Regions from separate parts of the Paenibacillus sp. FSL R10-2782 genome, predicted to be linked through region 1. Evidence: riboswitches for the same ligand, from Rfam matches in the RefSeq annotation. Region 1 holds a riboswitch; each other region holds the start of a gene.
The links. Region 1 has a riboswitch for cyclic di-GMP ahead of NST83_RS05850 (glycosyl hydrolase). Riboswitches for the same ligand answer to the same signal wherever they lie in the genome.

Region 2: another riboswitch for cyclic di-GMP. It lies ahead of NST83_RS02315 (transglutaminase-like domain-containing protein); the one in region 1 lies ahead of NST83_RS05850 (glycosyl hydrolase).
Region 3: another riboswitch for cyclic di-GMP. It lies ahead of NST83_RS13185 (amino acid adenylation domain-containing protein); the one in region 1 lies ahead of NST83_RS05850 (glycosyl hydrolase).

The regions. Positions count from the first base shown of each region.
Region 1 covers NZ_CP151951.1:1,280,681-1,283,965, forward strand. The annotation lists gene NST83_RS05845 (sugar phosphate nucleotidyltransferase) at 1-966, shown strand, start outside; cyclic di-GMP riboswitch class I at 1,129-1,209, shown strand; gene NST83_RS05850 (glycosyl hydrolase) at 1,190-2,815, shown strand; gene NST83_RS05855 (hypothetical protein) at 2,865-3,285, shown strand, end outside.
Region 2 covers NZ_CP151951.1:513,005-516,289, forward strand. The annotation lists gene NST83_RS02310 (collagen binding domain-containing protein) at 1-657, opposite strand, end outside; gene NST83_RS02315 (transglutaminase-like domain-containing protein) at 871-1,677, opposite strand; cyclic di-GMP riboswitch class I at 1,691-1,773, opposite strand; cyclic di-GMP riboswitch class I at 1,816-1,896, opposite strand; gene NST83_RS02320 (AraC family transcriptional regulator) at 1,996-2,883, opposite strand.
Region 3 covers NZ_CP151951.1:2,930,887-2,934,171, forward strand. The annotation lists gene NST83_RS13185 (amino acid adenylation domain-containing protein) at 1-1,845, opposite strand, end outside; cyclic di-GMP riboswitch class I at 1,979-2,068, opposite strand; gene NST83_RS13190 (aldo/keto reductase) at 2,522-3,285, opposite strand, start outside.

The DNA.
Region 1 (3,285 bases):
AGTGAAGGCAAGCTTGCACTAATCGGGGTTGTCCCTTCCTATCCCTCTGAGAAATATGGTTACATTATACCGAAAAATGATGCCACACAAGGTAGCACAGGCTACCGCGAAGTGAGCCATTTTCAAGAGAAACCCGACCGGGAGCAGGCGGAGCGTCTGATGGAACGCAATGCTCTATGGAACTGCGGGGTTTTTGCATTCAAATTGGGTTACTTGCTCGATATCTTGGCATCCAAAGGTTTGCCGCTGAACTATGAAGAAATGCAAAAGCAATATTCTTCTCTGGAAAAAATCAGCTTTGACTATGAGGTAGTCGAGAAGGAGCAGGACATCGTTGTTCTCCCGTATGATGGATTCTGGAAGGATTTAGGTACTTGGAACACCTTAACGGAAGAAATGTCACATCAGCAAGTGGGCAGAGGCGTAGTCACGGAGGATTGCGTCAATACGAGCCTTATCAACGAACTGGATATCCCCGTGGCAATCATTGGAACGAATGATCTGATCGTAGCTGCCAGCCCGGATGGCATCCTTGTGACCAATAAGGCGGAAAGTCCGCGCATCAAGGAAGTGCTCAAGGCTCATAATCAGCGTCCAATGTACGAAGAGCGCCGTTGGGGGCATTATCGGGTAGTGGATTATGTGAAGTATGACGAGGGCAACGAGGTATTGACCAAGCGAATCCGTGTGCTGCAAGGCAAAAATATCAGCTACCAGCTTCATTTCAAACGGAGTGAAATTTGGACCATTATTAGCGGTGAAGCGGAAATTATTTTGAATGAAAAGCTGCATAAGGTGAAGGCTGGTGATGTGGTTCGTATTCCAGAAGGGACGAAGCATAGTATTTTAGCCGTGACTGATGTGGAATTGATCGAGGTACAGACAGGTTCTGAGTTGATCGAAGAGGATATTGTCCGTTTTTGCATGGATTGGGATGAAATTTCCCGTCACAAGTTTATTTCATAAATATTTTGCGAAATCCTGAAAGATGAAAAAAAGACTCATTTATGAAGTTATTTAGCTCAAACTGTCGAAAATACACGAAAATCTGTAAATTCATAAACATGACCTATTAAATTTTGGTAAAAAAAAGTCGATACTTAGGGTAAGAAGGAATCCAAACTCCTTCCACGATAAACGCAGCCCTGTTGAAAGGCAGGTACGCAAAGCTAAAGGGCCTTCCGTGAGGATGGCAGCCTGGCTACCGAAAGGAAGAGCGAGAGTGAGCCCCTATTTTACCCCTGTGTATCGATGGATACGCAGTGTACTCCCCGTTGTTATGCTTTTTTCTTTGTTGCCTGTCGGTTTCGGTGAATCTCTGTCCGTGGCGAATGCTGCCACATTACAGCCTGTTAATTCGGACGCTTCTGCTGAGGCCCGTGAACTATACAGCTATTTGATCAGCATCTCCGGGAAAAAAATGGTCACAGGTCAACATGACTATTTGGAAAGTCCGGATGAATTAAGCAACAAGGTCCAAAAAATCAGTAAGGCGTATGTTGGTGTACATGGCTACGAGATGGGGGCCATCTCCGGTCAGTCCGCCACTACGGAGGCAGCACAACGTAAAAATGTCGTCGATAGCGCCATACGTTGGAGTAGAGATGGCGGCATGGTTACAATGACTTATCATGAACCGCTGCCGGGTAAACCACTGACTTGGGCTAATGTGCAGGCGAAAGTAAGCCAGGCGGAGTTTAATAAATATGTGACGCCGGGTACTGCGCAGTATAATCTTCTCATTGCCGATCTGGATAAGGTCGCTATATCGTTAAAGCAGCTTCGTGATGCAGGAGTTCCAGTATTATGGAGACCTTACCACGAAATGAACGGCGACTGGTTCTGGTGGGGAAATAAAAACAATTTCAATCAGCTATGGGATATCATGTATGACCGTTTTGCAAACACGCATCAACTGAACAATCTGCTGTGGGTATGGAGTCCGAATGCGCCTAATTCGTACACTGTCCCATATACCCCGAAATATCCGGGGGATGACAAAGTGGATATTTTGGCTGTAGACATTTACAACCATGATTTTAAGCAAAGCCATTACGAAGGACTGCTCGGACTGGCACGGAATAAGCCGATTGCCATTGGGGAACATGGTGAGGTACCCAGTCCCGAGGTGATGCAGGCTCAGCCAAAATGGGTGTATTCCATGACCTGGGGCAAGATGCTGACCGAAAATAACACGACGGATCAGATTCAGGATTATATGAATGATTCGACAAGCTTGACGCGGGATGATGTGAAAAAAGGATTAGCTGCGATGAAAGAACCTGACACGGAGCTACCGACCGTACCGGACACGGGGTCAAACGATCCAACTCCGGCTCCGCCAGTGGTAAGTAAACCAACCCCGCCTTCCGTTCCGGATATGGTTTATGCGAACGGGTTGCGGGGTGAATATTTTAACAGTATGGATCTGGACGGCACCACTGTTTTGGTTCGTACAGACAGTATGCTGGATTATAACTGGCGTGCGGCCTCGCCTGATCCCAAGGTGAAGGCTGATCAGTTCTCGGTCCGCTGGACGGGCAAAATCAAGCCGCAATACAGTGAGACCTATACGTTTACCACGATTTCTGATGATGGTATTCGTGTATGGGTAGACGGCAAGCTGGTTATTGATAGCTGGTTCAAACAAAGCTGGACGGAACGCAAGGGCAGCATTACCTTGCAAGCAGGCAAAATGGCAGATTTGAAAGTTGAATATTATGATGAAAAAGGCGACGCAATGGCACGTCTGATGTGGGAAAGTCAGCATGAAGCGAAAGCGGTAATTCCCGGCAACGCTTTGTTTCTTCCTTGATATATACTCTTTCCCCGCCAAAAATTTTGAGGAGAGAGGGTGGAGCACAATGATGAAAAATTGGTTGACCCAAAGGTATATAGTAGTATTGGCCGGGCTGCTAGGGGTCGCAGCTATAGCGCTGATTGCCTGGTTTATTCATACGCCTCCCAAGAGTGAAGAACTTCAGACGATTAAAGTAGCGGCGGCCAGTCCGGTATGGAAGATTGGTCAGCGGGATGACTCTTCAGCAGAATTTAAAGGTATGGTTGGTAAGGACAATGTCAATATTTCGGCGGCCTCCACCGAGTCGTCTGCTAAAGGAGCATCGTCAGCGATGTCCATAGCAGAAAGTACAACGGCTCCGGTATTGCTCAGCAGTGGAGATATTCCTCCCGGTTTAAATGCGTCCATGAATCCTGAACTATCACTCCAGTACAAGCTGGATCAGGTTCCTCCCAACGGGATGATATTCCGTGTACGGATTTTGG
Region 2 (3,285 bases), 770 kb from region 1:
TTTGATGTTGACGATGGATGTTTGTACCCCAATCTTAATTGGAGTCGCAATAATGACTTCTGTGCTGCCCTTTGCAACTTCCTTACTGAACTCGGTTTTTACTTGCAGTTTTCCGCTTACGTTGGAATGATTCTCTACGTAATCGTTAAAGGTCATAATGACTTTCCCTTGGCGATCTACCGTAAAGGTACCAACCTCTCCATCTGTTGAAATTAACGGAGATGAGATATCTGTGTAAATTTCAAATTGTTCCGGCAAGTTAAAGGTGAAGATATCTCCTTCTTTATACTGATTGTCCGGAATCTCCCATTCATAGCTCAGCTGGACTGCCGCGCCAATATCCACACGGACGCCAGGATTATCCACAGCATCAATGATACGGCCAGTTTCATCCGTCAAGATCAGCTTGGTTAAAATATTGTCTACTTGAACTGAGCTGGCCGCTGCCTGAATCATAGGAGCTATGCTGGGAGGTGCCTCTAATGGTTCAGGGTTTGGAATACCGTATACATCTCCCATAACTGTATTCGCAGGATCGCTTACAGCGCTATCTGATACAGCCGTGGTTGAAGTGTCTGCGTAAGCCAGCGCTGCACTAAAAAAGCTTTGGAAAATAAGCAATAGTACAATGATCGTTACATTTATTTTTGTTCTCATACTCTTAAGTAAGTCTCCTATTCATCATATTATTATGGAAAGTACCCGGGCGGTTTTGGTTCCCCCCTCTTTTTTTGTCCCGGAAATAGTATATTCAACACGTTAGTTTTTAAATGACTGACTAGGTATACAATACCTTCCTTATCTCAACAATTTCTCAACAAGAATAGAAAAAAGCCCTGATCGCAGTGATCAGGGCTTACTATAAAAAAATTAATATTGTTTTGTTTTTGTATATTTGGAGGGCTCTTTGGCCATTGCAAACTTCTGTTTTCCGTCTTTTAGAGCGGCATCTACTGTAGTGTCAATGATAACCCATTGATTGTTGATATTGACTTCATTCCAGGCGTGGTAGGTTTTCACATAGGAGGATTCACCCATAACCAGCTTGGTTGGAACATCCACACTTCGAAGCATGGCGGCGAACAGTGAAGCATATCCATAGCAAATGTCTTTTTGCGCAACCAGTGTGCGATCAATTTGTGGAAGATAGTCAGTTGATAGGGTGAAGGACTGGTTGGAATCGTATTTAATATGACTAATAACATACTCGTAAATACGTTTCACCTTTTCATCATCTGTCGTGGCACCCTTGGTTAATTCTCTGGCCTTCCGAATCGCCTGATTTGTATCGCTCCAGTCAATATTTTGAACAGAATTGAGGTATATGGTTTTACTGTCGTTCAAATTTAACTGGACTGTTTCTTCACCTATCACATTATACTGATTGCCAGTTAGCTGTTCCAATAAGCGAATGTTATAACTGCCATTGCCCATTTGAAGAGCGAATGCTTCCTCAGGTTTGCTCGAATTCAGATAATAAGAGTATTTCTCCGCATCCTTGGTAATTACGATCTTGGTTTTGACATTGGAGTTGACAGGATAACGTATACTAACAATACCGCGGTTTACGTTGTTTTGATTCAGCCATGCCTGACTTTCGGCAGCAAATGCTGTCGTATGTAGGGGGATGGATAACAAAAAAACTAAAATTAGTAAAAAAAACGACATTTTCCTCATAGAAAAACTTCCTTTCGGCGGCCAGGCTGCCATCTAAAAAAAGAAGGCCCTATAGCTTTGCGTCCCTGCCTTTCGACAGGTTTGCTATTATCGTATAAAGTTTTTTAGGAAAAAAAGACACGACAAAAAGCCTCTCCAACCGGTAGCTGGCTGCCATCTTAAAAAGAAGGCCCTGTAGCTTTGCGTCCCTGGCTTTCGACAGGTTTGCCATTTATCCTGAACAGTCTATATCTATCATTCTATCAGTTGGGCTCCCGATCAGGCAAGCACAATCTCGGTTTTTCTCTGTTTTTCGACAAAGTCATTGGATAGATGAGATTATAGTTTGGTTCGATTCCCCCATTTTTTGCGGAAGGAATGTGGGGTTTCTCCGACATGTTCCTTGAACAGGTTGATAAAGTGGCTGGTGTTGGGAATACCTACAAACCGTGCGATATCCACAATGGATTCGTCACTGGTTTTGAGCCAGCCTTGAGCCGCTGTGATGCGGACATTAATGAGATAATCAATAGGAGAAAATCCGATCTGTTTCTTGAAGTTTTTAGCGAGATTGAATTTGTTTAACTCAAACATGTCTGCCAGAGAATCCAGCGTAATTCGTTCACTGTAGGATCGATCCAAATATTGCTGAACCTTGCGTATCTCGGTGATCGTATCCTGGTTTACATACGGATGATCGTACGGGTGCTGCAAAATATACGTCAGCAACTCACCGATGAGTCTGGATGTAAACAGCTCAGCAGAGAGAGTTCTGTCAGATTGTACGCATAACAGGGAACGCAGCTTGTCCAATATGATGCATGGATCGTTGAGTGTTATTACAGGCTTGTTGTGTTTGGCAAATTGTTCATAGAAATTGTCGATCAGATTGCCGTACACATTTACACTGATAAACTCCCATGCTTCATGACCAGCGGTGCTGTACTGTACGTATTCCTCACAACTAACGAAAAACATATCATGAGGCTTCAATATGTATTTTTTCTCCCGGTACAGCAATTCCCCTTGTCCTGATAACGTAAAAACGAGCAAGAACGAAGTAAGCTCCTTCCGTTCCATGGCATAAGCAGATGTTTTTTTGAAATAACCTATTTCCTGTATATAAAAAAGGGATTTCTTGGCAAAAGCGGAGGGAGTACGTGCAATGATTACTGGATCGCTGCTCCAAGGGATGCCATTCCCGTTGTTTTTTTGGTCTGTTGTCATATCCAATTCCTTTACAAAAGAGCAAATTTATCAAGCTAATGGCTGTTTGTTTAACAAACTAAATGGTGGTTTGCACATGATTTCCTATTTATACGGTTTTATTTTATCACATCACATAAATGCATGTAGCGAATAATATTTTGAATTATTTCCCATTTTAATTCAGGTGTACTATTATGGTGTATACAGCCCCGTTTCCTCCATAGTTTAACTCATTTATTCCTACGAAAAAGATAAATCATGTTGAAAAAATTCGGAGATGCCATGGGTTCAATTCATTTCTGGGATAAACTCCAGGAAAGGATACTAAAGGTATTCTATGCCCATTCCACCTTCCATCGCGCATATCCTTTCGTTTTAAAAAAAATGGGTCTTTGTTCTAGCGAAATAGTTCATTAGGCT
Region 3 (3,285 bases), 1.7 Mb from region 1:
GATATAAGACAAATCCTCCGGCTTGTTAACAGGCTCTGGATTGGCACTGCCGTCCGGTTCTATATGTCTTAGGCTTTCGCCATCCAAGTCCATGATTGCCCCGTGATAGGTGAGCTTGTCCCGGAGATGCTTTTGCGTCAGTACAATGGACGCACTGCTGTCCTCCAGCATGTAGTGAATCCGTTCCTCCGGATAATTCGGATCTATCGGCAGGTAGGCTCCGCCCGCTTTGAGTGTTCCCAGGATGCCTATGACCATTTCCATGGAACGCTCCGCCATGATGGCGACGATATCATCCGGCTTCACTCCATGCTCTCTTAAGATTGTAGCCAGCCGATTGGCCTGCTCGTTCAGCTCCCGGTAGGTCAGCGTTTGCTCTCCCCAGACCAAAGCCGGATGATCTGCTCTTTGTTCCGCTCGTTCCTCAAACAGTCCCTGAATCGTGTGATCCTTTGGATATTCCGCCTCCGTATGGTTAAAACCGCGAACTAGCGTACCCCTTTCTTCCTCTGGCACGATTTCGATTTGCGAAATAAGAGTTTCACTTTGCTCCATGACTTGAGCAAATAAATATTCAAAGTGGGAGATAACGTTATCAATGGAGATGAATCTTTCAAAAGCCTGTATCTGATAGTCAAAATTAACGGCTACATCCGCTTCACCTTCTTGTCCCCATATCAGGAGATTGAGTGCATTTCTTTCATGATGATGCGGCATACTTACAATCCGGCTTGCTGCGCCGATCAATGCTTCTCTCGTTTCCTGTTCTTCGAAAGAAAGCGATATATCAAACAGTTTTCCTTTCTCATTGCTGTTCTCGTAAACCGCCCGGTAAATTTCACCGAAAGACATTTTCTGATGACGATAGCATTGCATAAGCTCACGTTTGATGCTCTTAATCAGTTCTTTGAAGCTTATATCTTTCTCGGGGCTGATCCGCAGCGGCAGCACGTTGGCGAAATGTCCCATCGTCTGCTTATATTTCGCTTTGCTCCGATTAAAAACCGGGACGCCGATCACCATTTCGTTCCGATTGCAAATCTTGCTGAAATACAGGAACAGTATGCCTAAAAAATAGTGGAACGACGAGCATCCTTCCTCTTTGCAAAATTCAATCATTTGATTGTATAACGCCTTGTTTATAGTTAAGGTTCGCCGATCACTCCAAACGGAATCGCCGTCACCATCATCGACATCCATGCCTCTGCTCAACAGAGGCTCGGGAATGGTCAGGTATTTGTTCTGCCAGAACGCCCTGTCTTTTAAAAAGGCCGGAGAATTCAGATAATTCTGATTATCGGAAATAAAATCAGCATAGGAATAGACCGTTCTGTTCATTTCGCCAATTCCTTGCACCAATTTATTGTAATTGTCAAACATTTGACTGATTAAGAGAGCAAATCCCCATCCGTCGATCACCAAATGATGAACTTTAAGTAAAATGAAGTATGTGTTCGGGGCACCTTTCAACAAAACAAATTGAAAATAGAAGTCCTCTGGTTGAAAAGGTTTTAAAAACTCATTTTTCATCCAGTTAATGCAAAAAGAGTTTGGATTTTCCTTTACTGAAAAATCATGAAACGCAACTTCATAGTCAGCTTCCGGCAAAAATGTTAAATAAGGCTCTCCCTTTTTATCAATAAAACGGGTACTCAGAGAATCATTCTGTGTGATTAATAACTGCATGGACTGCCTAATGATAGCTGTATTCAGGTTTCCTTTAACCTCAACATACCCACCGATATTGTAAATAGGCTTTCCAGGGTACATGCACTGTTCGAACCATATATCTTTCTGATAGGAACTTAACGGATACTCCTTGAAACTTACTACGCTCGTTTGCATAAAATCCCCTCCGTTTGTTAATCATTTCATGCGTTCTACTCCATATTCCAAAAAATCATTTCCACTACAAATAAAAGAAGCCTGTTCCCATAGAAAAAACACAGGAACAGACAGCAGACTTCGCCCGGTTTCCTTCGGCAACCTGGCAATCATGGCTGTTTAATCCAGCTTTAGACCCATGGCTTTGTGTCCACCACTTTCGAGGTGTTTACGATTAACGGGAATTACTTTCGTATATTTTTTTACATCTTTTGAGTATGCTCTTATGCTTCTTCCTCCTACATTCGGTAGGATCTGACCTTGGGTTCTCAAAACATTTATTTTGACATAGTTTCACAATACGTTGTTAGCTGCCGATTAAAATACTTCAGCAAGCCACTAAATTTCTGTCATCCGACAACTCCAGTTCATTTTACTTAGTGAGTGTAGTTGGACTGATTAAGAACAAGTAAGCTTACTGTGGAGAATATATCCAGGGTCTAGTCACAAAGCGTAGCACCCCAAAGAAAAGAATGTCCTTGTCCTTGCAAGAAATGTCGCGCCTGTGAACAAAGCATTAATGTCAACCAAGCGTCAAGGAGCGTACATGGGCAATATCGCCCTGGTCATAGAAATGTTAGACAGCGTACAGGCGAAGTTCATTTTCCAACGAAATATTCCAGTGTTTTTGCCACGATTACTTCGATCTCAGCACCTGGTTGGAAACATGGCTGACCATCTCAATTTCACCGGCTGTCAAGGTAAACTGCATCGCCTTCACATTTTCCTCAGCATGATGTACTTTTGAAGCCCCAGGTATCGCAAATACGTTCTCTCCGTGAGCGTTAATCAGCCAATTCAGAGCAATCTGCGTTGGCGACACGTTATATTGTTGAGCCAGCTGTTCCAATGTTTCAATCAGCGGCTTCGATCTCCGCAGCCCCGAATCCCGGAATGCCGCCGTCCACTTGCGCGGACCCTTGATCGACTTGACTAGAGAAGGATTTTTATGGAATTTCCCACTTAAGATCCCCTGCATTAACGGAGAGTATGCGATGATCGCCACACCAAGCTCTTTAGCCGTGTCCAGAATTCCGTTCTGTTCGATTCTCCGGTCGAGCAGGCTGTATTTCACTTGATTCGAAACTAGGCGAAGGCCGTGCTCACGCAGCACACGATCGGCTTCACGTATTTGTTGCGCGGAAAAGTTGCTTACGCCCACATATTTAATCTTTCCCTGCCCAACCAGTTTAGCCATCGCATTCATCACGGCGCCAACCGAAGCAAAGGAGTAAGGCGAATGCACCTGATAGAGGTGAATCGTCCGTTGATCCAAATGGCGAATACGTTCATCAATCGTTGCAGTGATACTACCTGCGGTCCGAAAGGCCGGCCACCACTTCGTAGCGATATTCGCCTGTTCCGCGAGCGGTCCTCCGATCTCATTCAGCGTGCCGGCCA